2 regions of the Paenibacillus sp. 01T431 genome follow, and region 1 is predicted to be linked to the other one. Evidence: riboswitches for the same ligand, from Rfam matches in the RefSeq annotation. Region 1 holds a riboswitch; the other holds the start of a gene.
What was found. Region 1 has a riboswitch for cyclic di-GMP ahead of AC1DM9_RS30515 (transglutaminase-like domain-containing protein). Riboswitches for the same ligand answer to the same signal wherever they lie in the genome.

Region 1 (5,283 bases):
TCAGAGGTGCAAGCACCTCATCAACTCCGCTCGACTTGCATGTATTAGGCACGCCGCCAGCGTTCGTCCTGAGCCAGGATCAAACTCTCCAAATTGGTGTTTGAAATGCTCATTACTTTTTATCGCTTTTTTCGCTTATCCCGAAGGATTTGCGAGGCAGTTATTACTCGTTGTTCAGTTTTCAAAGAGCAATCTTTTCTCTCTTGTCGACCGTGTATCTCGTTGGCGACCTAGATAATATATCATAGGCGTATATAGCATTGCAAGTGTTTTTTTCATTATTTACGAAAAAGTTTTCAACACTCCTATTTGCCTTCTAATTGCGTAATCGTTGCTTCGCTTCCTCCGCACCTATATTGAAGAAAGACATAAAAAAACGAGCTCTGCGATTTCCGCAAGCTCGTATGACTTCTAATATGTTTTTGTAACTGTATATTGAGCTGCATCCTTGATAAGCTCATACTTTTTCTTGCCCTTCTTTAGACCCGCATCAACAGTCGTATCAATCGTAACCCATTTCCCATCCAAGTACACTTCGTTCCAAGCATGATAAACATCCACATAAGTAGATTGTCCCATCAAGAGCTTCGTAGGGATATCCACGCTCCGCAGCATTGCCGCAAACAATGAAGCGTATCCGTAGCAGATATCCTTTCTCGATTTAAATGTGCGATCAATATTGGGGAGGTAATCAACTGACAGATTAGCAGCTAATTGATTATCATAACTTACATTCGTAATAATATACTCGTAGATTGCCTTTACTTTCTCCATATCCGTTTTTTTATTGCTCGCTAATTCTTTTGCCTTGACGATGGCGCTGCTCGCATTCGACCAGTCAATGTTCTGGATGGAATTCAAGTACAAAACCTTGTTGTCTTTCAAATCAAGCGTCACGGTTTCTTTCTTCGCCAGTTTGTATTTGTTGCCTGTTGTATTCTCTAGAACAGATATCGTATATTCGCCATTGCCAAGCTGCAATGGAAACTTCTCAGCTGTTTTTCCGCCGGTTAGATTATATGTATAGTTTGATGCGCCTTTTGCGATCATAAGCTTCGTTTTCACTTTAGTGTTCACTGCATATTGTACGGAGACAACACCTTTATCTAAATTCCCCGTATTGAGCCAATCAGAAGAGTCCGCTTCATTTGCCTGAACGACCGTTACATGGATGGATGCAAAAAGAACAAAAGCTGCGATGACTAACATAAATTTACGCATGAATATACTCCCTTCGGTAGCTGGCTGCCATCTTACGGAAGGCCCTTTAGCTTTGCGTCCCTACCTTTCGATAGGTTTGCCATTATCGTGTGAAGCGCTTTGTGATGAATTTCCCCTATACAAACAAAAAAAAGCCTGTTCATTCGGTAGCTGGCTGCCATCATACGGAAGGCCCTTTAGCTTTGCGTCCCTACCTTTCRATAGGTTTGCCGTTATCGTGTAGCGCTTTATTAGTTCTATTCTACCATATGAATCTAGCAAATCAATAGATTGTACTACAATATCAATCATAATTTGAATGTTTTTAAGGATTGTTGTTGCAAATTCTCGATATTAGAAAAAAAAGAACCATTGGCTGCTAAAAGCCAAACGGTTCCTTGTTTCTTTCTTATTCAGCAGAACGCTGATCTCTCATATGAGGGAACAACAGTACATCACGAATAGATGGAGCATCTGTTAGAAGCATGATCAATCGGTCGATACCGATTCCTAGTCCGCCTGTTGGCGGCATGCCGTATTCCAGAGCGCGGATAAAGTCTTCATCCATCTCATGCGCCTCGTCATTTCCATGCTCACGCTCAACAAGCTGCGACTCGAAACGCTCACGCTGATCAATCGGATCGTTAAGCTCCGTAAATGCATTAGCATGCTCACGTGCTACGATGAATAGCTCAAAACGATCGGTGAAGCGTGGATCTGCTTCGCTCTTCTTAGCAAGCGGCGAAATAGCAACCGGATGTCCTGTAACAAAGGTTGGCTGAATAAGCGTGTGCTCACCGAACTGTTCAAAGAAAGCGTTGAGAATATGACCAAATGTCATATGCGGATCAACGGCAACTTTGTGTTCTTTCGCCAAACGATGGGCTTCCTCGTCGCTCATTTCCACGCCGAAATCTACGCCAGTCGTTTCTTTGACAAGCTCAACCATGCTGACGCGACGCCACTGAGGTGTCAAATCAATCTCTTGGCCTTGATAAGTGATTTTCGTTGTTCCAAGAACCTCTTGCGCAATATGTGCGATGACATTCTCTGTCAATGCCATAATATCCTTGTAATCAGCATAAGCCTCGTAAAGCTCAATCATTGTAAACTCTGGATTGTGGCGAGTCGAAATCCCCTCATTCCGGTATACACGGCCGATCTCATATACTTTCTCCAATCCGCCTACAATCAGTCGCTTCAAATGAAGCTCGATTGCAATACGCATGTAGAGCTGCATGTCCAGCGCATTATGATGCGTTTCGAAAGGGCGTGCTGCAGCACCGCCTGCAATGGAATGCAGCGTTGGTGTTTCTACTTCTAAATACCCGCGGGAATCTAGGTAGCGACGCATGGATTGAATGATTTTGGAACGAGTAATAAAGGTTTGTTGGACGTCGGGATTCACGATAAGGTCAACATAACGCTGACGATAACGAAGCTCTACGTCTTTCAAGCCATGATATTTATCAGGCAATGGAAGAAGCGACTTTGTCAAAACTTCAATATCACGTGCTTTGACAGAGACTTCGCCTGTATTCGTTTTGAATACAACGCCTACTACGCCAATGATGTCACCGATATCTAGCAAATCAAAAGCTGCAAACTTATGCTCTTCAACGGAATCTTTACGAACATAAATTTGAACCTTGCCGCTCAAATCTTGAATCGTAGCAAAACCCGCTTTGCCCATACCGCGTTTCTGCATAATACGGCCAGCAATACGCACTTCAACCGCTTTTTCTTCTATTTCTTCTTTGCTAAGCCCTTCATAGGCTTGTACAATATCTTCGGCGTTATGAGTGCGTTCGAACTTTCGGCCAAATGGATCCACACCTAACCCTCTAAGCTCGTCCAATTTGTTTCTGCGAATTTGCAAGAGCTCACTTAGCTCCTGCTGTTCATTGTTTTCTTGTTCCACTTCTTTCATCTCCTTGATCATTCGGCAAAAGCAAGCAGCTGTCACCGGATTCATGCAGCAAAATCTCGTTTCGCAATAAAATATAAGCAATGTATAGACCTGTAATATACGTTCTTATATTTTAAACGTTCAAAAAGCTTCCTACAAGGAAGCTTTTTGAACCGCTCATAGCAAACATTATTTTTTGATATCGAGAATTTTGTATTGAATAATGCCGACTGGTACGCTAACTTCAACAACGGTGCCTTTTTTCTTGCCTAGAATCGCTTTACCAACCGGGCTTTCATTTGAAATCTTGTTTTGCAAAGGATCGGCTTCCGCTGTACCAACAATGGAATAATCCATTGTGTCGCCATACTCCATATCCTCAACCGTTACGATCGAACCGATGCTCACGGTATCAATATCAATATCGTCATTATTTATAATACGCGCATTGCGCAACATTTTCTCAAGGGTAAGAACGCGGCCTTCGATAAATGCTTGCTCATTCTTCGCATCTTCATATTCCGAGTTTTCGCTTATATCACCATAGCCAATTGCTACTTTAATACGTTCAGCTACTTCACGACGCTTGACCGACTTTAGGTTCTCTAATTCATCTTCGAGCTTTCGCAGCCCTTCTTGAGTCAGAATGATTTGCTTATCGTTCATCTTTCCGATTCTCCTGTCATGTGACTAATTTTTCATACCTTGTATGAATTCACTGTTACCTAATATATTACGCTTCTTATTCCTCATACCAACTGTTGTTTGAAGCGCTCTTGATGTCTTCGTTAGATTATATTGCACGATTATATTGCAAAGTTACCCTGAATGTCAATCAAAGCCAGACGACCCATTGAAACCGTTTCATTTCTGAAATGTAGAGCAGAAGCCGCATGATAGCGGCTTTTGTCGAATGGTGTCGGCTCGCTCCCGTTACAGGGTAAATCGCATAACCGATCTATTTGTATTTTAGTAAGCGCCTACTTCTGCAGAACCCGCTTCTTTGCTGGAACAGCACTGACAGCTTGGAATTCTTCGTCCTCTCCAAGCGAGTGGACGTAGTTTTCCAAAATCGCTACCATCGGATCACGGCCTGTATGTTCGAGCAGCCTTTTTGCATCCTCTGGTGAGAAAACGTCGCCATTCCCAATTACGGGAATCGATACCGCTACTTTGACATCCTTTATAATGTCCCAATTAGCCTTACCCGTATACTACCATGCAAAATGGCCTTGTCGCTTACCATCTCCGCACATACAAGACCCGTTCCAAACTCCTTGGCAATTAATCAAAGGCAGGATAGCACACGCTTGCCATCGGCGCTAGCACCACTCTGTTCTTCATTTCGATGCCACCGATTTTCAGCATGTCACTCCTTCCTCCTCTTCTAACTGCTTATTGTTCATGTCTTGTGTACCAGACAGCACTATTCACGGTTATCAGACATTAATTCCTCATAGCTGATTCCGAGCGTCTTAGCGATATGATTTAATAACTTCGTATCCGTCTTTCTTGTTCCTCGCTCCAATGAGCCAAGAACGGCCACCGATACGCCAAGCTCCTTGGCCAGCTCCTGCTGAGTATAGCCCTTCAGCTTTCGAAAGGCTCTGACGCGCTGCGCCAATTGATTGTTTTCCATAACGTAATGCCTTCCTTTCCATCCAGAAGCGCTGCTTCAGATACTGCGCTTACCTCGGACTGCAGCCGATGTGTTTGATCCAAAACATCATGCAGCGGAACGAGAACGAACGACCGCTCCATCATACGCGGATGCGGCAAAGTTAATTCCTCTTGATCCATTCTGACATTATCGTATAGGAGCAGATCAAGGTCAATGGTTCTCGGTCCCCAACGAATTTGTCGAACTCTACCGAGCTGCTGCTCGTACTCCAAAAGCTGACGCAAAAGCATTAATGGAGATAGTGTCGTTCGTACAGCTAATGCCATATTGATAAAGGGCGGTTGCTCTGTGTAGCCTACCGGATCAGTCTCATACATGCCTGACACTCTGCTTACCACGATGCTCGGGTGCGCATCGATGAGGCTAATCGCTTCCAGCAGCAGTTGCTCACGGTTTCCCATGTTAGATCCTAAAGCAATATATGCCTCTGCCTGTGCGCCATCAAGCGGGAATTGTTCGTCCATCATTGTCCCGCTTTCTGCGCAGTTCTACC
Region 2 (24,769 bases), on a different contig from region 1:
AGGATGTTTATGATCGTAAGAGTGATGAGCTAGTTATTTTATCTATTGGTCGTTTGCATGCTCAGAAAGGATTTGAGTTGTCGATTAAAGCCTGCAGAATTCTATTGGACAAGGGTTATAAATTCCAGTGGAATATAATCGGCGAAGGTGAAGAAAGGGAAAAACTATCCGCCCTTATTACAAGTGAAGGATTGGATAAAAATATTAAACTGCTTGGTCTGAAGGTAAACCCATACCCTTATATTAAACAGGCGGATATATATGTACAAACCTCATGGTTTGAAGGAAAAGCAATTGCAATCGATGAGGCGAAAATATTGAATAAACCTATCGTCATAACTAATTTCAGTACAGCTAAGGACCAAATTAAAGATGGCGTTGAGGGATTAATCGTTGATTTGGATGTCGATGCCATAGCAGTTGGGATTTCTAAGTTGATAGAGGATCAAGAGACTCGTACAAGGATGACAAAATATTTATCGAGTCTTCATTTAGGGACGGAAGATGAAATTCATAAATTGTATAAAATTCTCGAATAGGTGGATATGCCTTGAAAATTAAAATTCTATTTGTAATGAATAATTTAAATTGCGGCGGTGCCGAGAAGTCGCTTCTCTCGTTATTACAAACAATCGATTATTCGAGATTTGATGTGGATCTCTATTTGTTCAAGCACGAAGGAATATTTTTAAATAAGATTCCAAGCTCTGTGAAATTGTTAGAAGAGCCTGTTCAGTACCGATATTTTGATATGTCTATGAAACTGGCAGTCATAGATTGTTTGAAGAACGGAAAAATAGGGTTAGCGTTAGCAAGATTGAAAGCAGGATACATTTTTTATACAGAAAAGAATCCAGCAAAACTTGAGCAAAGAGTTTGGAAATATTTATCTAAAGCGCTGCCGGTGCTCCATAAAAGGTATGATGCTGCAATAGGTTTTCTTGAGAAGGATCCTATTTATTTCAGTATTGAGAAAGCAAACGCAACAAAAAAAATTGGATTTATTCATAATGATTACGACAAGCTGCGGATGGATCCGTCTTTAGATGCCCCATACTTTGAGCAATTAGATCATCTAATCACGGTCTCGGAAGGATGTGGAGAAGTATTGATACAACGCTTTCCACAGTTTATAGAAAAAATTAGAGTCGTTCATAACATCGTATCGCCTACACTGATTCATGAAATGTCAGAGGAAATGACCGAATTAAATCTGAACAAAGGAATTTCTATAGTTTCAATCGGACGATTGAATTACCAGAAAGGTTTTGAAATGGCAATAGATGCATGTAGGATTTTAGTGGCTAAAGGGTATAACGTAAACTGGTATGTAATAGGGGAAGGGGAAGAACGGGGTAAGTTGGAGCAACTGATAGATATGCATCAGCTCACTGACCACTTCCATTTAGTAGGGATTAAAGAAAATCCATATCCTTATATCAAAGAGGCAGATATTTACGTTCAACCATCACGGTTTGAGGGGAAATCCATAGCTATTGACGAAGCAAAGATTTTGCATAAACCAATTATTGTTACTAATTTCAGTACAGCAAAAGATCAAATTGTACATAACCAAAATGGATTAATTGTTGACATGAATTCAGAATCGCTATCTGAAGGGATTCAGCAGCTGATAGAAAATGAAAGTCTAAGACAATTCTTCTCAAACCAGCTTTCAAAGGAAAATTTCGGAACAGAGCTGGAAATTGAAAAGCTATATGCGTTGATATAATTGTTTGTGAAGGAGCGAATAAGATGCTAGAGATTCTAGCTGTTATTTTATTGGGGCTAATCGGTATTATAATATTTATTGATATTATGCCAATTAGCAGGGATTGGCTGAGCAGAATACATATCGGTAGATATAGAAATAAACAAGAATGGAATCAATCCATTACGCATATTGGCGTTAATTGGCTTAATCATACACCAAAAATTAAAGTAACTGATAATGTTAGACTGGTAGCAATCGACATGCTGAAAGGTAATTATTCTAAGAGTGTTATTCAGCATTGGCAGGAAGCATCTTTGTTATTAGGATTATCCGAGTGCTTGAAGAATGGTACAGATAAAGAGCTTGAAACAAATATCAAACAATTTCTTAAGACAAAATTCGACGAGAATGGTCAATGGAGGGAACTTCCTTCCTACATCGACTCTGCCATTCTTGCTTACGGAGTTATGAAGCTAGAAGGTATAGACACCCAAAAATTCAAACCGGCTTTTGACAGTACTTGGGAGCTTATACAGTCACATATCGGAGAAGATGGAACGGTTCAATATCGGAAATTTATGAAAAATTATCGATATGTCGATACGATAGGTTTTATCTGTCCGTTTCTGGTTACCTATGGAATAAGGTACAACAAACAGGAATGTGTACAGTTAGCAGTCAAGCAGTTGGAGCAATATGAAAGGTACGGTATGCTTGACGATCATTTCATACCAAGTCATGCATACCACATGGGAAATGCACTACCACTCGGTTTATTTGGCTGGGGACGCGGGCTAGGGTGGCTAGCAATTGGTCTTTGTGATGCTTGGAGTGAATTACCGGAAGCACATGATTCAAAGGCGAAACTAGAACGGTTTGTAAAAAAATTCGCGCGGGCCATTCTTGTTTTTCAAAGGCCAGAAGGAAATTGGAACTGGACGGTAACACGGAATGAAACAAGAGCAGATTCATCTACTACAGCAACATTAGGCTGGTTTTTGCTTCAGGCATCTCAGATTGAAGAACTTTCTGAAGAATGCTCAGCAGGAGCAGAGAGAGCAATCCAATACTTAATGAAGGTAACAAGAAGAAACGGTGCAGTTGATTTCTCACAAGGGGACACAAAGGATATTGGAGTGTACTCTATGTTATTTAATATCTTGCCTTTTACTCAAGGTTTCTGTATTCGAATTGTAAATTATAACAAGAGAGTAATATAGACTGAAGAGCAATGAGAACAGTAACAATGGGATTTGTCAGATAGGAGCTTCGCATGAGGGTAAAAAGTTCATTATTGAATATTTCAGTCGGGCTAGGTAACCAGCTCATTATAACGGTTTTGAGTTTTATATCCAGGACGGTTTTCATTAACAGCTTAGGCATGGAATACCTAGGGATTAATGGGTTGTTTACTAGTATTCTTGCCATGCTTACATTGGCAGAGGCTGGAATCGGCTCAAGTATTATATATAATCTCTATAAACCTGTTGCCGATAATGATAGGCCCAAAATATTAGCCTTAATGGAGTTATACAAAAAAGCATATCTGGTCATAGCAGGAGTAGTACTAGTTCTCGGTTTAGGGGTTATGCCTTTCTTGGATCTCTTCATCAAAGAAACGAGTGTTGAAAACCTCAATTTGATATATATACTTTTTCTTATCAATACAGCTGCTCCCTATTTGTTTGTTTACAAACACTCTTTTCTTAATGTAAATCAGAAAAACTACATCGTAACAGCTGTATTTTCAATTTCAGCGATTATCTCTACCTGCATGAAAATAGCAATTTTATACTACACGGAGAACTATATTTTATATCTTGCAGTAGAGAGCGCTCTTTCCATTATAACATCCATTATTCTGGTCTTAATTGTAGATAAATTATATCCATACTTAAAGGAAAAGGTAAAGAGCAAGCTGGATCCCGAAACGAAAGCCAATTTCATTAAAAATATGAAAGCGATCATTCTTCAAAATGTCGGGAATTACTTTATTTTTGGAGTAGACAGTATTCTTATCTCTTCTTTTGTCAGTATCGCAGCGGTAGGTCTGTATTCAAATTACAAAATGCTTATTGATATTTGTCGAACATTCCTTAATCAGATATTTGCCAATATGTATCACAGTTTGGGTAATTTGGTTGCGAAAGAAAGTCCCGATGCTGTTTATCGAATATTCAAGGTTACATATCTTCTTAACTTTTGGTTATATTCACTCTTATCAATTGGTTTATATTTATTAATTGAGCCGCTGATCGACATTTGGATAGGCGAAGAGTATAAAATGACGAATGTAGTACTGCTGATATTGGTTCTATCCTTTTATGAAAGAGGCATGCGGAACTCTTTAAGCGCAGTGAAAACGACAGCCGGTATTTTTCATGAGGACCGATTTGCTCCTTTATTCCAGGCTGCGGTCAATCTTGGTTTATCACTGATCCTTGTACAATATTTAGGTATTGCCGGTATATTCATTGGAACATTAGTTAGCGGATTAGCGGTTCCTTTTTGGTATACGCCATTGCTTGTTTATCGTAAGGTATTTCGTCAGCCTGTAGTGCACTATTTTATGAGTTACATGCTCTACACTGCTATTGGAATTGTTGCATGTATCATTGTTGGTGGAATCAATTATTTTCTTCCGACATCCAACGTACTATGGCTACTGCTTAAAGGCATAATCTGCCTCATTCTAGTAAATGGGATTTATATTATCGTATTCCATAGAACGGAGCAATTCAAATATTTACTCGGTATTTTTAAAAATCTATTAATCAAACTACCAAACATAAGTGCAATATTCAGAAGGGCAGAAAAGCGACGTCATGGTATAGAAGCTGGTGGAAATAAGTAACCTTTTACGGATAAGCTACATAAGATAGTGTAAAAGGAAGGTGAGTTCTATGAGTCAACAAGGCTCTTACCGAATAGAACTAGACCGTTTTGCTATTAGCAACTTAGGCATAAATGCAGCTGAGACTACTAAAGGAATAAATGATGCTATTAGTTGGGCTAAATCGCAAGGATTTGTACATGTCATTCTACCAAGTGGAAATTATATTGTAAGAATGGATCCAAGTACTCTCGTAGCTATTAACATGTTGAGCGGTATTCATTTAGAGCTTGAGCAAGGCTGTGTAATAATGCTGGAGGGGAATTCATCTCCAAGTTATACGATTGTCGAAATGAGAGGAATTAATAATGCAAAGATATCAGGTGGTAAACTAGTAGGCGATAAGAAAAACCACGTATATGAGATTTTTGTGAAGTTTGTTAGGGGAGGTATAAACGCTGACGGAACGCTAAACAATGACCCCAACTGGATTCGCAGCGAGGTGATTGACCGTTACGCAAACCCCGGGCTTCTTGCAAGCTTTAGACTATGGAGCATTGCGGGTGTAAATGCTACAGGCTATCAATTCTATCAATATAAAGATACCGTATCTAAAACAACACTTACTGGCTCACGAACGAACGGTGTTTTTGCACCGGCCAGCTCAGGAGGAAGAGGCTGGTTTCTTAATGAGGATAAGGATTTAAGTAAAAATAATAAAATGATTTTTGCGATACCCATTACAGCTCCTCTAACAGATAGTCAAATTGCGGATATTCGGGCTAAGGTTGATAATTCATTTTATACGCATGAAAGCGGGTACGGGATCGGATCGTTTGGATCCAATAATATAGAAATAAGCAATATGGAGATTTCAAATTGTACCGGCGATGGAATTTTAACGGGTTATGAGAAATATCAGCTTGATCCTACCTTATATACGCAGGAACAGATGGGTCAAAATGTTCTTATTCATGACTGTCATATCCATCATTGCAGAAGACAAGGAATTTCTATCTGTGCTTCAAATGATACTCATATTTACAGAAATAAGATTCATCATATTGGCTATGATGACGATGGTGTAACAACTAATTTTAGAAACGGTACACCGCCCATGTTCGGAATCGATATCGAATCAATGTACAGTGAAACCAATATTCCGTATAAAACAGCAGATCGTCCTAATGGGTTTGAGCTTAATTATCGCATATTTATACAAGATAATTATATTTATAATAATGCACGTGGACATCTAGTTAATGCCGATGGTACAAATCTCTTGATAGAGGGAAATACCTTTGAAGGCGTTAATATTGGAGGTGTTAGCTCAAATCCGAATTTCGCAAATGTCAAATACATTAATAATTCATTTGATGGGTGTGAGTTATGGGTACAGGGAGATAACTTTGTTAACGGAGCTGTTATTCGAAACGGAAATTTAAGACTGCTGGATGTAAGGGGAGCAGTTGTTCAAAATTGTCAGGTTAAAAACGGCTTAGTATATGGTTCAAGCGTGTATGGTTATTTTGGATCACCTGCTGTTGATGTTGCTACAGGCACATTCACATTTAAATCACCTCATCTTATGGGTAACGGAGCACAAGTATCGTTTGAGCAATGGTCCGGTAAGATTCCGACAGGCATAAGTACAGATAAGCTGTATTATACCGTAAATGTTACTTCACTAGGGTTTCAGGTATCTGAATCGCAAGGTGGTGTGCCAGTCATTATTAAGGATGCGGGTGTTACGGGATTTAACTTGGGTAGATATAATTATGGCAGATGTTATCTAACCAATATAACCGTTGAACGAGATTGGCGTTCTGATAATTCGTTAACTCCGAACTTTAATTTATTAGCAGCCGGAGCTGTTATCAAGGATGTAACAGTGAAAAATTATGATGTATCTATATTAGTTCCGCAAGATTATGCAGGACGTCCAATAGTTGTAGAGGGCTTAACTCTTATTGAAGGCTCTGCAAGGTTTGAGGGTTGCCATATCAGCAATAGTGAATTTATTCGTGCAAAGACTCCTCTTTTAGGTAGTACTGATATTCAGCTAGGTTCAAGTGATACTAAATATATGAGACAGAATACACTAAGAAATGGATTGTTTCAAAATCTTGGACTCGTCATGGATGGAAATTCGCTTGTAACAGGAACTACTTTTATTAATGCTGTAGTTGGAAAAGCAGATAATAACAAAAAAGCAGTCATTTCTCATTCATTTTTTGATAATAGTAAAATCAACTTTAATTGGTTGAGACAAAATAAATCTGCAATTATTACGAAATCTGTATTTAGAGGAGTAACCGTGACAGGTACTGCGCCATATATCTGGCTAGATGATATCTCGGATTTGGGAAGTACTGTATAGCGTAAGTGAAAGAAGAAAATATATCCCTGTAGTTTTTCAAGATGCAGGGATTTTATTCCATATAGTGTTCTTAATAAAGAATAAATACGTTTCTTATAATGAAGGCTGAGAGGGGTCAATGAAATGGCTATCTTAATTACGGGTGGAGCAGGTTATATTGGAAGTCATACATGTGTGGAACTTCTTGAAGCAGGGTATGAGGTAGTTATTGTTGATAATTTGTCAAATAGCAGCTACATCTCATTAAACAGAGTTGCAGAAATTACAAACAAAGCCTTTACATTTTATCAAATGGATCTAATGGATCAAATCGGACTTGAAGGTGTTTTCACCAGACATACAATTGATGCAGTAATTCACTTTGCAGGATTGAAGGCAGTAGGTGAATCTGTGCAATTGCCACTGTCTTATTATCACACTAATATTACTAGCACCTTAATCCTGTGTGAGGTTATGAAGAAGTATGGTGTTCATAAGCTTGTATTCAGCTCCTCTGCAACGGTATATGGTCGACCGGAACATGTGCCGATTGAAGAAAGTTCTTCGCTTGGAGCAACGAATCCTTACGGAAGAACAAAGCTCATGCTAGAACAAATTTTACAGGATTTAGCGGAGTCTAACGAGCAATGGGGGATTTCAATTTTACGATACTTTAACCCAATTGGTGCACATAAAAGTGGAAGAATTGGCGAGAATCCTAATGGTATTCCAAATAACCTTATGCCATACATATCTCAGGTAGCTGTAGGCAGGCTTAAAAAAGTTAATATTTTTGGAGATGACTATCCAACCATAGACGGCACAGGCGTAAGGGATTATATTCATGTCGTGGATCTTGCGAGAGGACATCTATGTGCACTGGAAAAAATCATGAACAAATCAGGTGTGGATATATTTAATCTCGGAACTGGGCGCGGGTATAGTGTATTAGAGATGATTAATGCATTCGAGAAGGTATCGGGACGAAGTATTCCATATTCATTTACAGATCGTAGACCAGGAGATATTGCCATTTGTTATGCAAATACGATGCTTGCAAACGCGGAGTTGAATTGGGTTGCGACACTTGGGATAGAGGAGATGTGCGCTGACTCATGGCGCTGGCAATATTTGAATCCAAATGGTTATGAGGAAGAGACCACTAGAGATTCCATTAAAGAATTAACATCATAATTAAAAGCTGAGTAATAATTAAATACAATTAGGTCTGTTTTCTATGTCTGTTGATAGCTCTTACCTATTTCTCGTTCCGTTTAACATTACTTAAATAAATTCGACAAAAAATGTAATTATCTATCATTTTTGTGAGACATGAAGCGACAGTATGCGCACTTGTGGTGATTTATAATACATCTATAAACGAATGACAAGCATGGGAGACGTTGAAATGCGTTTAGTATCTGGGCACCTTAAACGCATGGAGTCAGTGGTGCAACCGTCCTGAAATGAATGGGGGACATGGGAAGATGGTACTAGCTAAAGCAGAAGATATTCAGGAATTGGATATGGAATGGGTAACATTAATCATGAAAGCACGTTCTTTGGGATTCAGCAAGGACGAAGTAAGGAAAGTATTGCTTTGTCTTGAAGAAAGTAAGGATAATGATGTGCAAGTAACGGCTGTATAAAAGTGGAAAAAGCGCTATTCGCGCTTAATTTTCCATTTATTAAATTCTAAAAACTCTTTAAATTGATCTTTGCTCACACCGGAAGCCATAGCTTCTCTTACTAAATCAGCCCACTCGTTGTCTAAATTGTCGGGTTTGCGATCATTTTTTTCATCGGTATTTAAAAAATCTTCAACCGTCACATTCAATACGGCGCCTACCTTTTCGAGGAATTGAATCGAAGGATTTTGCTGGAGCCCTCGTTCAATGGAGCTTAAATAAGATTTAGCGACGCCCGCCCGTTGGGATAACTCTGTAAGGGATAGGCCATTTCTCTTGCGCAGCAGTTGAATGCGTTCTCCAATCATAACAAATTCCTCCGTTATCACATCGTTGTAGACTATTTCTATTATAACGAATTATTCTTAATTACGAAAGGTTGTTAGCTATAACGCACTTATTTTTTTATTCAAACATTAAAACCACTTATTTTAATAATGAGTGGTTATTTTTTTATTTATAAGAGTACTATGTAGAGTTGAAAAAAATGTTTTTATTGTAAAATACTCAGGCGAAAAACTAATCGACATTTTGTTTTTAATAAAGAACAAAAACTATGAATTTTTTGCAGTTTATCGTAGAAAAGTCATTGACAAAGGTTTATTTCAGGTGTAATATTCAAATATGTTCTTTATAAAGAACTAAAAACAAATGCCTAATTTTTGAAACAAGTACGTTAATAAAACAAATTCGATGACCACCCGGAGGCCACGATGAGCGCCATCGCAGGAGTTTTTCATACCGGCAAGGAAAGTTTGGCATGGCAGCAGGGCGATGCTTTAATGGAGGCACTTTCTCAGTTTCCATGTAATACAGCTCAAGCTTGGCATGACGATAATATATTTTTAGGTTGTCATAATCAATGGATTACACCTGAGTCGATCAATGAACGTAATCCTTTTTTGGATGATGAACGAGGGCTTGTTATAACTGCAGATGCAATTATTGATAACCGCATAGAATTATTCAACCGACTCGGAGTAGAGCAGCAATTAAGAAGAAATATGACGGATAGCGAGCTAATTTTATTAGCTTATGATAAATGGGGGGATAGAACACCTATTTATTTAGCTGGTGATTACGCCTTCCTAATCTGGGATTGTAGAAGACAAAAGCTGTTTGGTGCTAGAGACTTCTCCGGAGGTCGCACGCTCTATTATCATCGAAATAATGAGCGTGTTGCCTTTTGTACAACAATTGAACCCTTACTTACATTGCTGGGTAAGGAGAGATTGTTAAATGAACAATGGCTTGCTGAGTTTCTGGCTATTTCTGGCATGGTTGACGTTGCGGATGCATCCAAGACGGCTTATCGGAATATTGAGCAGCTCCCTCCATCTCATACGATAACGATAACTGCAGGACGAATTACTCTTGCAAGATATCACCAACTGAGACCAGATGAAGTCGTACGCTTTAAATCAAATGATGAGTATGTTGAGGCATTTCAGGATGTGTTTCAACAAGCTGTTACTTCAAGGCTGCGGACACATCGTAATGTCGGAGCACAGCTTAGCGGCGGTTTGGATTCAGGCTCTATTGTTGGCTTTGCTTCAAAGGCATTGCGACCGCAAAATAAAAGTCTGCACACGTTCAGCTACGTACCTACAAGCGACTTTGTTGATTATACACCCAAATCAATGCTGACTAATGAAAGACCACTTATTGAATCGACTGTTGGGCATGTGGGAGGTATTGAAGAGCACTACCTAGATTTTCAAGGGAGAGATTCTTACTCCGAAATCGACGGGTTTCTAAATATTATGGAAATGCCTTATAAGTTTTTCGAGAATTCTTTCTGGATGAAAGGAATGTTTGAGAAAGCAGAGGAGCAAGGAGTTGGTGTGCTGCTTAATGGTGGCAGAGGCAATTTGTCAATCTCGTGGGGAGATGCCATTCCTTATTACGCCACATTGTTGAAAAAAATGAGATGGATCAAGCTGCTTCGAGAAATGCGTCAGTATAGTCTGAATATCGGTTCTGGTCGTGCTCATGTATTTTCAAATGTAAGCCGTACTGCTTTCCCCTTTATAGATCAATTGCGCCCCATTGGAGAAAATTATCATTATCCTATGATTATTCATCCCGATTTCGCCAAAAGGACCGATGTATTTAATCGGCTTAGTGAATATGGAATTGATGCTTCTGGATGGTTTGCAGCCAAAAATGTGTACGATGAAAGAAGAAGCCATTTTGATGAAGTCTATCATTGGAATGCAGGCAATACGCTTTCGACAAAACTTTCATTAAGACACTCATTATGGAAGCGAGACCCCACTAATGATATACGAGTCATTCGTTTTTGCTTGTCACTACCAGAGGATCAGTACGTTCAGAATGGAATGGATCGAGCCCTGATAAGACGTGCAACTCATAATTTATTGCCCGACAGTGTAAGGTTGAATCAGCGCACAAGAGGAGTGCAGGGAGCGGATTGGGTTCATCGTATGCGTCCCAAATGGCAAGCATTCACAGATGAGCTGAGAAAAATGAGCCAAGATCGAGAATTCATGCAATTTGTTGATTGCAATGTGATCCAATCAGCGCTAGCACAAATTGAGCAAGGTGCTCAATCTAAGCTTGCGCTTGATCCGAATTACAGATTATTGATGCGCAGCCTAATCGTTTATCGCTTTCTTATAAAATTGAATTGAAGGGAGGTGACAAAATGCAAACGAAAAAACAATGGAATAAACCTGAATTAGAGGTCCTTCATGTACATATGACTGCGGCTTCTACTAAAAACGGTCCACTTACTGATGAGGCTTATATACCAGGTAAATGGTCTGAAAACCCACGTTTTACTAGCTAAGGAATTATGTGTGTTATGAAGAAGAAGGTCCTTATACTTAAGTAGTATAAGGACCTTCTAATTATTACTAAGGAAATTGATGGAGTGAGGACCTTGCAGCTGACGGGAACGAAAAAGGTGTATAGTGCGTTTGGACTAACGATCGAGAGCGAAATTCCATTGCCGGAATTGACTCCTATTTTAGGAGACCGTAAGCCAATAGACATAACAATTCTAATCGATAGCTCTTTTACAGAAATGATTGAACTGGAGCCTTATGATTTTGTTGTTGAGAAAAACGTTGTAACAGTAAATATGCCGGACGCGGGAGTTTTTCGGATCCAAAATGGTAATCAGATCATCATATCACCTAATAAAGGTGCAGATGATGATCTGATTAGAATTTATGTTCTCGGTACCTGTATTGGTGCACTGCTATTTCAACGCAGCATGTACCCGTTGCATGGAAGTGCAATTGCCATCAATGGTAAAGCTTATGCATTCGTTGGTCATTCCGGTGCTGGGAAATCGACTTTAGCTTCAGCTTTTATTAGACGGGGTTATTCGCTCTTGAGTGATGATATTATTGCTGTGACACGGGATTCCTTAGATCAAATGCCATTAGTTATCCCAGCTTACCCGCAGCAAAAGCTATGGCAGCAAAGCTTAGACGCATTTGGTGTAAACAACGAAGAACTTCGATCTATTTATGGAAGAGAGAATAAATTTTGTCTTCCAATCGAGGCAGACTTTTGTTCTAATGTATTGCCGCTTGGAGGGATATTCGAGCTTGTAATAACGGAATCAGATCAGGTGTCAATTGTTCCTGTTCATAAACTTGCTCGCCTAGACCTCTTATTTCAACATACATATCGACAATTTTTAGTGCAAAAGCTAGGACTAACGCGGTGGCATTTCACTAAATCTGCCTTACTCGCTGAGGAATTGCCTATTTATCAGGTGCAAAGACCTATCGCAAGGTTTACCGCTCCTGAGCTTGTCGAACTCGTTTTACAAACCATATCTACGGGGGATTAGAAGATGACAAAGAGCCAAGCAATTACGATTCAAACATTAGAGTTACAGCAGCTGATTATGCAAGATAGCAACAATATTGTAAGTGATATGGGCGGAGAAAAGGTGATTTTGAGTATTGAGAATGGTAAATATTATAATTTGGGTGTAATGGGCAGCCAAATATGGAATCTGATTAAACAGCCTGCAACGGTATCAGAAGTAGTTGAAGCTTTACTTCAAGAATTTGATGTTGCTAGAGAAGTGTGTGAAGAGCAAGTGCTTTCTTTTTTGTCTCATCTACTTGAAGAACGACTCGTTTATATAAAAGATTAAATATATGGTGATGTCATGGGGAAGTTGATGAAATTAAAAGCATTGTTTTCATTGGATTTCAAAACACTATTTCTATTAATAGAGGCAACATTATTACTAGGATACGCTCGTATACGGATTCTAAATCAGCCGTTTTCTAAAATCGCTCCTACTCTTGGGCAATACATGAAAGAAACGGAGAGTGATGCTGAAGCAGAGCATAGAAAAACATTAGTGCAAATCCGTTATGTTCTTCAAGTTGCAAGCAGAAATACGCCTTGGGATAGTAAATGTTTAGCTCGAGCAATAGCTGGCATGCAAATGCTGGAGAGACGTAAAATAAGCAGTACACTTTATTTAGGTACAACAAAAGATGAAGCCGGCAAGTTGATTGCTCATGCCTGGCTGCGAAGCGGAGCCCTTTATATTACAGGTTCAGAAGAAATGCATCGATTTACGGTCACCGGTATGTTTGCTAATGTAACCTATTCCTAAAGACGGAAAGTGATGAAGCGATGAATCATCTAATGTATTTTTCCAAAAAGCTGCATGCATACGGAGGCAAGATTCTATACTTGAATCTCATAGGCATGATGCTTGTTGGACTTCTTGATGGCGCGAGCATGCTGTTGCTAGCCCCTTTACTTAGTGTGATTGGAATAGTGAACATTCCACTTGCATCATTACCAGGTTTATCTTTATTAGCTTCGTTACAGGAGCTTCCCAAAGAAAGGGCCTTATTTATTATTTTAACGATATATATTTTGATTGTCGCTCTTCAAGCAGTAATTGGTCGTAATTTAAGCTTAAGAGAAATAAGAATACACACTGGTTTTGTTAATCAAATACGTTTAGAGCTTTATCTAGCGCTGTTGCAAGCGAATTGGGGATTTTTTATAAGAAAAAGGAAAACAGACCTTATTAATTCTCTTACTGGTGAACTTTCACGTGTGACGAATGGTGCTTTTCTATTTTTGCAGATGATAACATCTATAGCCTTTACGGTTATTCAAATTGGAATTGCCTTGTTCATATCCATAAAAATGACTTTATTCGTTTTATGTTGTGGGCTTGTTATAGCATTTCTCTCCAGAAGATTTATTAAGCAATCAAGAATGATTGGGAGCACGACGATTGAGCTGGCTCAAAGTTATTTAGCCGGTATTACGGATCATTTTAATGGGATGAAAGATATTAAAAGTAACCTGCTTGAATCATCTCGATATCGTTGGTTGTTAAATTGGTCGAGTGATATCTCACGGGAACGGTATGAAAATTCAAAGGTGCGAAGTAATTCGCAGCTCTTTTACAAGCTGTTTTCAGCTATAATGATTGCTTTTTTTGTTTTCATTTCAGTGATGCTGTTTCAGAGCCAAGGCGGATATTTAGTACTCATCTTGGTCATCTTCTCACGTTTATGGCCACGTTTTACTGGTATTCAAGCCAGCATGGAACAGATTGCTTCCTCTTTGCCTGCTTTTCAAGTTTTGATGGAACTGCAAGAGGAGTGCATAAAGGCCAGAGAATTAGAGGATGTAGGTAGTTTAGGCGGAGAGCATATTTTACCTCTGACACTCCAACACCAGCTCGAATGCCGCCATGTCTATTTTCGGTATGACGAGGAGCAGCCGGAGTATACGCTGGAAGCTATTAATCTGAGCATCCCTGCTAATGGCATGACCGCCATTGTTGGACAGTCAGGCGCGGGAAAAAGCACATTAATTGATCTAATGATGGGACTTATGAAGCCAGAACTTGGTCATGTGCTCATTGACGGCAAGACGCTTACAGATGAGGATCTGTTGTCGTTAAGAAGATCAATCAGTTATGTCCCGCAGGAGCCGTTTCTGTTCCATGGGACGATTAGAGATAACTTAATATTAATCGATCCGAATGCGACGGAAGATCAAATATGGGAAGCGATGGAGTTCTCTTCTGCGGCTGAATTTGTTCGCAAGCTTCCGGATGGCATCGATACGATTATTGGTGATCGTGGAATACGTTTATCAGGCGGGGAGCGTCAGAGACTCGTTTTGGCTAGAGCAATATTAAGAAAGCCATCTATCCTTATTTTGGATGAGGCTACAAGTGCACTAGACAGCTTGAACGAGACAAAAATTCAAGAAGCCATAGAGCGGCTTAAGGGAAAAATGACCGTTATCGTCGTTGCTCATCGCTTATCGACCATTCGGAATGCAGATCAGGTTATCGTGTTGGAAAATGGGAAAATCGTGCAAACGGGCCATTTTATCATGCTCGCTGAGGATAAAAAAGGACTGTTCAGCCGTTTGTTAGGCAACCAGCTGCAAGTAGCTTTATAGTCGTAACTTTACTATACTAATTAGAGTAGTAAAGTTCATGACAGGGACAGGCATTTACTCCTTTGGATAGATTAACTCAGAATTGGTTTCAATGATTAGGAGGACACATTTGGCTATTATACTAACGCTCGGAATAACCGTGCTTCTCTTGTACCTGCTCTTTATCCTCCCAACCCAGTGGTTGAAAATCGAAAAAATTACACATCCCATTGGCATTAACAAACGCATATTGCAAATAAGCGATTTGCATGTAGACAGGCTGCGCATAAGCGCAAAGCGAATTCAGCATGTCATTGCCTCCGTGCAGCCTGACTACATTTTTCTGACCGGCGATTATACGTATAAAGAACACTATTTGACGCGGGTAGGCTATTACTTTAAAGCTATAGCAGACAGCGGAATACCTGTCTATGCAGTGCTCGGAAACCATGATTATGAGCTTCCGCGTTTAAAGAAATTGCTCGATCTATTTGGCGTTTATGGGATTAAGGTGCTGCGTAACGAGAATGTCATGCTCGATGATTTTCAGCTTGTCGGAATCGACGATGACTGCTCTCATCATAGCCGAATCTTACCTTCATTTAGAGGTATGGATGATAGCAAGCCTGTCGTCATTATGACGCATGATCCTAATGTCGTTCTAAAAATTAATCGCCCTTTTCAATATTTAATGGCCGGTCATCTGCATGGGAAGCAGCTGAACGTGCCGTTCTTTTTTGCATTAAAGCCAAAGGGCCCGTTGTCCGTGAAAGGGATCTACAAAGGCCTTCATCACAATAAGGATGGCTCCTTTTACATTTCCAAAGGCATCGGTCAAGCAGGCGTTAACGCAAGGTTTATGGTCAGAAGCGAGATTACGATTCATGACCTATAATCAATGAATCAGAGATGCATCTAGTCATCATCGGTATTTCTGCGGCTTGCCTCGCGAAAGGCAGCTGGAGGAATGCCTTTTGCTTCGGCAAACGTTCGGGAGAAATAATGTACGGATGAGAAGCCGCAGCGCTCAGCGATGGTTTTAATCGGCGTTGCTGTTTGTGATAGCAGCTGCTCCGCCACGCGGACTCGCTCATGTCTAACAAGCATGGAGAACGATTCATGAACGCTTTGAGAAAAAAGCCTAGATAGATGGCGCTCCGACACATTAATGTAGCGGGCAACCTCCGATAAGCTCAAATTAGCGCCTAAATTATCGCGTATGTACAGCTTTGCGCGGCTAATGAGGATAGCTGCATTGGATGCGGGCAAAATGATTTCTGTATTTTTGTTCCTCCCACCTACAATTGTAGGAAACGTTAGGATCAAGGCATGTGCCAGCTGATTCAGCAAGGCGATTGGCACAGCGAACATTTCTTCGCTTGGAATGAGCAGCGATTTCCAAATTTGAGCTGTTGGAGAATGCTGCTGGTTTTCAATCCAAATCGTGCCGCTGTTTAAAGACTGATTGTAATATTCGAATTCATCCGGCTTAGAAAGCTTCTCATCGAGCTCGTAGGCAACATATAATAAATCCAATTGATCTACATCTCTTATTTGATGACGGATATTTGGCCGCGAGCAAAAAAGCACGCCTTCATGCAGAGGATAAGCCGTTCCGCCTTCCTCATAAATACCGGTACCTCCAGCCACGTAACAAACCTCAAAAAAAGAATGCTTATGAACAGCATTTGCAACAAGCTTTGGTACCGCTCCCCAATAATAAACATGGATGGTCAAGCTCTCACCTTGCAGCAATCTTGCATATCTATTTAAGCGTTCCTCGCTTTTTGACCAAACGTACATATGAACGATCAGCTCCTATGGCGTAATAATGCAAAATTATGTCGTTAACAGGTAAATACGATTGCACTATATCCTATCTATAATTAAACCATATTCACATTAATTATACGATAAGGGGAATGAACATGATCACTAATGAAGATGTGCAATTTTATAAAGAAAATGGTTACTTGCTTGTTAGAGGCGTGTTTAACAATGAAGAAGTAGTAGAGATGAGAGCGGCTGTTGAGCGGGTTATTCAACGAGCGGCGCTTGCTCAGGCAGATCATAACCACGCATGGCAAGGAGATTTCCTCCCGCCAGAGCAGCTTAAGAAGCTCGTTCTGAAAGGCTTCCATGATGTGCATTATCATGATGCCTCCTTTACTAAGGCAGTCATTCATCCGAATATGGTATCCGTACTGAATGGAATCATCGGTCCCAATGTACAGCTTCATCACTCCAAAATGCTTGTGAAGCCGCCTGCGAATGGAGCAGCATTTCCTATGCATCAAGATTATCCATATTTCCCTCATAACGACCATTCGATGCTTGCTGCAAGCGTTCATCTTGATGATGCCGATTCAGAAAATGGCTGCTTAGCGGTTATCCCAGGTTCTCATTTGGAAGGACCGCTGAATCATGTGGGAAGACATTATCTCAACCATAAGGAATATCCAATTTCATCTGGAACGCTTTGCCCGGCGAAAGCAGGGGATGTGCTGTTCTTCAACTATTTGACGATTCATGGATCGGATGTTAACCGCAGTGACAGAACGAGAAGAAACGTTTTGTTCCAATATCGTGATGCAGCCGACAAGCCTTCTGTAAATACTCATTTTGATTGGGGCATGGGCCTTATGGTTAGTGGAGAAAATCTTGATTTCAACAATGTTAAACCAAAATTTGAAATTACGGAGTAACTAATTATACTGAAGTTACGCCACTAAGAGACGTATACAACCGGATGCAAAAGGTTGTTATACGTCTCTTTTTTGTGCGAAGTAATACTTGAAAGAGCTCTACATATTTATAGTATCGAAACTTCAAAAAGCTAAACGAATATTTCTCTGGAAGCTGTGGAAAAATCATATTGACATAAGTTTGAGAACGATGATATATTTGTTTCTGCAAAGTAGAGTATTCTTATCGGAATTAAAACGAAATTGATTTTAAGAGTTAATTTTTGCTATTAATCATAATGTGTAGACAGAAAGGATGATTGTTGTATTATGGAAAATAATTTATTGACAGCAATTGAAACAAACTGGATCAGTTTAGTTGTATCAGCAATAATACTTGGCGGTCTTTATTTTATGGCCAAAAAACGTGTAAGCTTCGGAACGAGGGTATTGGTCGCACTTGGCCTTGGCCTTGTGGCAGGTATCATTTTTAACAACTTTAAACTAGATACTGAGGGCGTAGGTACGATCGGCTCCATCTACATTAATTTAATTAAGATGATCGTTATTCCGCTCGTATTTGTTCTCGTTATTAACAGTATTATCTCGATTACGAATCTTGAGTTTCTACGCAAGCTTAGCGTTAAGACGATCAGTTGGTTTCTTGCAACGACAGGTGTAGCCGCAATTATCGGACTTCTAGTAGCATCTGCTATTAATCCGGGTGCAGGCTTCGAGCTTAAAACACCTGAAAATTTTGAAGCGCGTGAAGTTCCAAGCTTTTTCAAAGTGATATTGGATCAAGTGCCTTCGAATCCGATTAACGATGCTGCAGAGGGTAAAGTAGTGCCAATTCTTATTTTCGCACTATTCATTGCTATCGCAATCGTTAAGGTAGGAGCAAAAAATCCGGATTCTGTTCAACCGTTCAAAGCGTTCATTCAATCGGCAACAGTGATTATGCACCAGGTTGTTAAGTTCGTTCTTCGCTTTACACCGTATGGTGTGTATGCCTTGATTGCAGTTATGGCTGCTAGATATGGTTGGGAAACACTCGAACCGCTTGCCATGTTAATTCTTGTAACTTATATCGCATTGCTCTTGCATTTTGTATTCGTCTTTGGCGGCCTTGTATCTTTTGTCGCTAAGGTTAATCCTTTGAAATTTTTCAAAAAAGCATATCCTACGGTAGCGGTAGCGTTCACAACACGCAGCAGCTTTGCAACGCTTCCGGTCAATCTTGAAGTTATTACGAAGCGCCTTCGCATTTCACCAAAAATCGCGAGCTTTGTAGCACCGCTTGGCGCTACAATGAACTTTAACGGCTGCGGCGGTGTTTGGCCGGCTGTTGTAGCAGTATTCATCTCACAAGTTTACGGTGTATCGCTTACTGCAACAGATTATGTACTTATCGTACTTGTTAGTGTAATCTCTTCAATCGGTGTAGCAGGCGTACCAGGTCCAGCTTCCATTTCGACAACAGTTGTATTGACAGCAGTTGGCTTACCGCTAGAAGGTATTGCACTCGTTGTTGCTGTTGAATCTCTAATTGATATGGGTCGTACGGCTGTTAATGCTACGGGTACTACGGTTACTGCATTGCTTGTAGCAGATTCCGAAGGCGAATTCGATCGTGAAGCATTCAATCGCGGTGACGAAGATGACCTAGAGCTTAATCCTGCATAAACAAACGTATAAATAAGCTTGGAAAAAAGCCCTTGGAAACACGTGATATCACGTGTTATCCAAGGGCTTTGTTTAAATATAAGAAAGTATATAATTTTCTCATACTTATCTTATATTTCACCGTCAAAGCTACTTCAGCGTCTAAGGACGCCGAAGGCGTTTTTGCTTGGTTTAAGGTTCATCATGTACTTCAGGAAAATCATGGTCGTATTCATCTTCACCTGGATAGTCACGAGGCATTCCTGCATGAAGCGCTCGATTCTCATAAGCGAAGCGATTGGATGGTCGCTGATCCACTCTCCAAGGCGTACTTTTTCCTAGCGATTCCATCAGCAGATCAGAGCCATACGGTCCATCCGGAAACTCCTCCGGAATGAGATCGTTGCGCTGCGATTCTACTGTTGATACATCTGTATAGGGCTGGCGATTTTCAGGAACAAATCGATCCATCAGCAGACTCCTCTCAAATGGTATTAGTTTACCATTTCAGTGTACCCTGATTAATCGGTAAAATGCACCGTTCCAACAACAAAGTATAAGAATTGAGCGAGCTCAGCCGCTTCTTCTTCTGTCAGCTTAAACGTATGTTCAAGATAACCTTCCTCTTCAAGGTCATCAGGACCGATAATCGCTGTTTTGCCAAACTGAAGGTCAGTAATTAGTTTTTTGCCGTAAAAACGGCTAGTGGAAGTAATAGCAAGGTCGAATCGCTTCAAGCTAGGTCCAATAAAAGTGACGTATCTTGTAGACGTTTCTTCCGTGGAATCGGACATAAAATCAAAATCAGGCAACAGCATAAAGTATAGCCTCCAATTCATTAATACAATCATTATACAATATTATGTTCTGCTTTGGCTTATTGCAGTTTATACAAGCTATGGTACATTAGTAATAGCAGTGCCATCAGGAGGGATACAATGATATGAACTACAATTCCGAATCGTCGCGTGATGCAAAAGGATCTATTCGTGACTATGTATACGATAAGCTGAAATCAGATATATTGGATTTGAAACTGGAGCCGGGCCGTTTTATTTCAGAAAAAGATATAATCGAGATGCTGAAGGTGAGCAGAACACCCATTAGAGAGGCATTCGTTAAGCTTTCGCAAGAGGGACTTATTGAAACGATACCCCAGCGAGGTTCATTTATTTCTCTTATTGATCTGGATATGGTGGAAGAGTCACGCTTCGTGCGGGAAACGCTGGAAAGTACAATCGTCAGGCTGGCATGCGAGCAGCTTAAGGCTGAACAAGTGCTGCAGCTGCTAAATTTGATTGCCCTGCAAGAGCTCTGTATCGAAGAAAAAAACTATAAGCGATTGTTTGAGCTCGACGATGAGTTTCACAAAACGATTATCATCGGATGTGGGAAGCTCCGCACATGGAAGCTGCTTCAAGAGCTTAGCGCCCATTACCAGAGGGTGAGGATGCTGCGCCTTGCTGCAAACGATGATTGGCACATCATTTTGAGCCAGCACCGTGCAATCGTAACGGCAATTAAGGACAAGGACGCAGATGCGGCGGAAAAAGTGATGCATGAGCATTTGAATCGTTTTCAACTGGAGAAGGATGAGCTGAAAGAGAAACACCCCGCGTATTTTAAGTAATCATGTACAATGAAACGGCAGGCATCCTCATAGGAGGTGTCGGCTGTTTTTTTGATTTTGCTATATATATTCATATAAAAAAGGCATATGCACTTGTCTGAATTAATTGTATACTAGTATTATCAGTTAAGAAAATGACTAAGGAGATGGAATTATATGATTCGTGTTGCGATTATTGGAACCGGCTCAATATCGTCTGCTCATATCGAAGCTTATCTGGCACTTGGGAACCGCTGCAGTATTGTTGCTTTATACGATATTAATGATGCAAGCGCGCAGGACAAAAAAAAGAAGTTTCAATTGAATTGTGAAATTGTAAACGATTACAAAAATTTGCTGTCGCGTGATGATATCGATTTGGTTTCGATTTGCACGCCGCCCTATACACACGCTGATCTTTCCGTAGACTTCCTGCAAGCAGGAAAACATGTCATTGTCGAGAAGCCAATGGCATCTTCACTGGCTGAATGCGATAGAATGAACGAAGCCGCTGCCGCATCAGGAAAAATTCTTTCTGTCATAAGCCAGAATCGATTTGGCGATGCGGTCATGAAGCTTAAGAGCGTGCTTGATTCTGGGCTTGCAGGACGAATCGTGCATGCGCAGGTTGATTCCTTTTGGTGGCGAGGATATACATATTACGATTTGTGGTGGCGCGGAACTTGGGAGAAGGAAGGCGGAGGCTGTACGCTCAACCATGCCGTACATCACATCGATATGTTCCAATGGATGATGGGTATGCCTGATAAAGTGACGGCCATTATGGCTAATACTTCCCATGATAATGCGGAAGTTGAGGATTTGTCGGTAGCGATTTTGTCCTATCCGCGAGCGATTGCTCAAATCACAAGCTCCGTCGTTCATCACGGACAAGAGCAAAAGCTTATTTTCCAAGGTGAGAAAGCGCGTGTATCGATGCCATGGCAGGTGACCGCTTCATCTGCACAGGAAAACGGTTTTCCTATTGAAAACCCGGAATTGGAGCGGCAAATTGCAGCTGTTGCAGATGGTACAGCTTCCTTAACCTATGTAGGGCACAAAGGTCAGCTGGATAATGTTATAACCGCGATAGAAAACGGCAGCGGTGAAGTACTCGTAACGGGAGTGGAAGGAAGAAAAACGCTTGAGCTTATTACTGCTATTTATCAAGCTTCCAGCACAGGGACAACTGTTGAGCTGCCTATTCGACCAGACAGCCCTTTTTATACACGGGAAGGGATTATGGCGTCAGCGACTCACTTCTATGAGAAGAAAAACTCCGTTGCAGCGTTCAGCAGCAATCAAATTACGGTAAGCGGAGAAAGCAAATAGGAGGGGATCCGATATGACGTTCGACGAATCGCTGGAGCTTTCCATTCATGCAGGCACTCCGCTGCCAGCCGTTGTTCGAGTAGAAATGGAAGAAACAATGTTTAAGCGGCTTTTGGAATGGTCAGGAAATTGTAATCTATTCGCAGTTAATCATTCGGCAGGTCTTTCGTTTGCATGTCAGTTAAGCCCGTATGCCATGTCAGCAGGGCCGCAAGGTGCAATTGCTGAATGTGCGCTTTATATACTGGTACAGGACGTTTCATTGCCGCTGGAGACCCATTTGTTATTTGAATTAAAAGCTGCTTCAACTGCTGCTCCAGCAGACCTGAAGCATAATCCTTGGAGCGAGCTGCCTGGGGTGTATCTCGATCATCAGGAAGATAATGCGAGAGTTGTCGTAAGCATTGAGGGTAAACTTTTTACTCGGTACCTATATGCGGCTACGAGTGCGAAACCTTACTTTTACCCCTTAATCGGACCGCATGGAAAGACACTGATCCATGATGGGCCGGACGATCATCTTCATCATCACGGGTTATGGTGGGGACACGATGATGTGAACAGTCATAAGCTGTATCACGAGTTTCGCGGTGAAGGCAGGCAGGTGCACCGGACATTTGTTGTGCTTGCAAGCGGTCCTGTTTTTGGGCAAATGACGGCACTGATCGACTGGTTGGATGAGAATGGACGCCTTCTTCTAACGGAAGCTCGAAGTGTCCGCATTTATAATCTGCCTCCAGAATCGAGATATATGGATCTAACAACACAGTTGTATGCCGTGAACGGCGATGTCCGGTTCGGAGATACCAAAGAAGGCGGATTTCCATTTATTCGCGTTAACGAGCAAATTAGCGGACACCATCGAGGTGGCCTCACGTCTGCCGAAGGGAAAAAAGGTGAGGCGGACATTTTTGGTTCTGTGACGGAATGGGTCGACTACAGCGGTGAACTGTTTCTCAGCATGCAGCGAGACGGAGATGAAGTGGTCAAGCAGTACACCGAGGCAGGTATTGCGGTTTTCTCCCATCCGGAAAATGAAACTTTTGCTTCTCAATGGTTTGTTCGTGATTATGGCCCTTTCACACCTGCGAATTTCCATTTCTGCGGCGGTAAGCTTTTGCCAGGTGGAGATGCAATAACGATGAAGCACCGTATTTACATTCATGAGGGGAACACAGAAAAAGGCGGAGTAAAGGACAGATACAGTGAATACGCCGAACATGACCGGCAGCTAGCTTCATGGTCTAAGGCATAATCAACAACTGCATGGAGGAGGCCGCGTATTCGCGGTTTCTTTCCTTTGCAGGTAGAGGTTGGCTAGAAGCAGAAAATAGAAACATCTCTCTAATTGTAAGCGCTTCATAAATGGACGGGAGGTTGGTTCATTTGAAGATGAACTGGTATTACCGGATGATGCTGTCGTATACACCGATATTTTTCTTTGTTATTTCATCAGTTATCTTTTTGTTTTTTTCAACGTTAAATCATTCGTCGGAGAAGAAGTATTTAGAAACGAATCAAGCGATCGTGGAGCAGACGATGCAAAATGTGGACGCCAACTTGCAACTGATTGAGCGCAATGTGGTAAGGGAAATGCAGACGGACAAAACGCTGCAAGCCTTTTTTAATGAAAAGCCCAAGTCACTGTATGATTACTTCGTAATTCAAAAAAAGTTAGTTGAAATATCCTCATCTTTGCCGTTCGTTAATTCCATTTATATTTACAGTGATCATATTGGAAAAGTATTATCCGAAGCAGGGATGGTCAAGCTCGAGGCGTTTAAGGACAAACCTTTTTTCGATTCGCATCAATCAAGATCGGCTGCAATGGGCTGGACGAGCCCAAGAGAGTATAGTCAATCTATCCTTGATGATTCCACTCGCAAGGTTGTTTCACTGGTAAAGGCTTACCCATTCGCGTCTGATAAGCAGGGAGCGGTGGTCGTCAATCTTAACGTAAGCTCCATCATCGATTTTATGAATCAATTCAATGGATACGGCGGCACGATTCAACTTCTCGATTGGGAGAAGAAGCCGTTTGAGTCCACTCTGCCTTCTGCCAAGGAAGGCGGTATTTATGCCAGCTCCCCATACACCGGTTGGCAATACTATGCAGACAGCGTGCATGCCAACGAATTTTCCGCCCTCTCATTGTTTTCCAACATGTGGTTTATTATCGTATTTATCATCATCATACTTGCCTTAGTATGGTTTACTTTTATTACGCATGTCTCTTACAAGCCGATCCAGACCATCATGGGTAAAATCGACGGATATGCGGCTCGCAAAAGCCAAGAGCTTGGCATTAAGATGCCCCGAAACGAGTTTAAATTCATCGAAACCGCCATTGATCATTTATTGAAAAAATCGATTGATTATGAGCATCTGCATAAAGAGGATTTGCTGCTCCGTCAACGGAATCTCCTTCAGGAGCTGCTTGTTGGACGATCCATGCTGACCGATCA

Region 2: it holds a riboswitch for cyclic di-GMP, as region 1 does, so the genes downstream of both, AC1DM9_RS22655 (anti-repressor SinI family protein) here and AC1DM9_RS30515 (transglutaminase-like domain-containing protein) in region 1, are expected to answer to the same signal.

Annotation. Positions count from the first base shown of each region.
Region 1 covers NZ_JBFTPT010000025.1:52-5,334, forward strand. Annotated here, with positions in the region: partial or broken rRNA gene AC1DM9_RS30510 (16S ribosomal RNA) at 1-95, opposite strand, end outside; gene AC1DM9_RS30515 (transglutaminase-like domain-containing protein) at 412-1,221, opposite strand; cyclic di-GMP riboswitch class I at 1,234-1,312, opposite strand; cyclic di-GMP riboswitch class I at 1,364-1,442, opposite strand; gene lysS (lysine--tRNA ligase) at 1,610-3,130, opposite strand; gene greA (transcription elongation factor GreA) at 3,299-3,775, opposite strand; gene AC1DM9_RS30530 (tRNA-dihydrouridine synthase) at 4,090-4,299, opposite strand; partial or broken gene AC1DM9_RS30535 (tRNA-dihydrouridine synthase) at 4,311-4,477, opposite strand; gene AC1DM9_RS30540 (helix-turn-helix domain-containing protein) at 4,536-4,748, opposite strand; gene folK (2-amino-4-hydroxy-6-hydroxymethyldihydropteridine diphosphokinase) at 4,700-5,257, opposite strand; gene folB (dihydroneopterin aldolase) at 5,232-5,283, opposite strand, start outside.
Region 2 covers NZ_JBFTPT010000013.1:20,679-45,447, forward strand. Annotated here, with positions in the region: gene AC1DM9_RS22625 (glycosyltransferase) at 1-539, shown strand, start outside; gene AC1DM9_RS22630 (glycosyltransferase) at 551-1,732, shown strand; gene AC1DM9_RS22635 (glycoside hydrolase family 88 protein) at 1,756-2,934, shown strand; gene AC1DM9_RS22640 (lipopolysaccharide biosynthesis protein) at 2,988-4,568, shown strand; gene AC1DM9_RS22645 (right-handed parallel beta-helix repeat-containing protein) at 4,618-6,927, shown strand; gene galE (UDP-glucose 4-epimerase GalE) at 7,051-8,100, shown strand; cyclic di-GMP riboswitch class II at 8,294-8,377, shown strand; gene AC1DM9_RS22655 (anti-repressor SinI family protein) at 8,394-8,555, shown strand; gene AC1DM9_RS22660 (helix-turn-helix domain-containing protein) at 8,570-8,902, opposite strand; gene AC1DM9_RS22665 (lasso peptide isopeptide bond-forming cyclase) at 9,308-11,248, shown strand; gene AC1DM9_RS22670 (paeninodin family lasso peptide) at 11,263-11,406, shown strand; gene AC1DM9_RS22675 (aldolase) at 11,491-12,423, shown strand; gene AC1DM9_RS22680 (lasso peptide biosynthesis PqqD family chaperone) at 12,427-12,735, shown strand; gene AC1DM9_RS22685 (lasso peptide biosynthesis B2 protein) at 12,751-13,209, shown strand; gene AC1DM9_RS22690 (ABC transporter ATP-binding protein) at 13,230-15,035, shown strand; gene AC1DM9_RS22695 (metallophosphoesterase) at 15,145-15,909, shown strand; gene AC1DM9_RS22700 (helix-turn-helix domain-containing protein) at 15,930-16,817, opposite strand; gene AC1DM9_RS22705 (phytanoyl-CoA dioxygenase family protein) at 16,943-17,719, shown strand; gene AC1DM9_RS22710 (dicarboxylate/amino acid:cation symporter) at 18,029-19,384, shown strand; gene AC1DM9_RS22715 (hypothetical protein) at 19,556-19,834, opposite strand; gene AC1DM9_RS22720 (DUF3055 domain-containing protein) at 19,885-20,181, opposite strand; gene AC1DM9_RS22725 (GntR family transcriptional regulator) at 20,307-20,993, shown strand; gene AC1DM9_RS22730 (Gfo/Idh/MocA family protein) at 21,150-22,304, shown strand; gene AC1DM9_RS22735 (DUF6807 domain-containing protein) at 22,318-23,559, shown strand; gene AC1DM9_RS22740 (helix-turn-helix domain-containing protein) at 23,697-24,769, shown strand, end outside.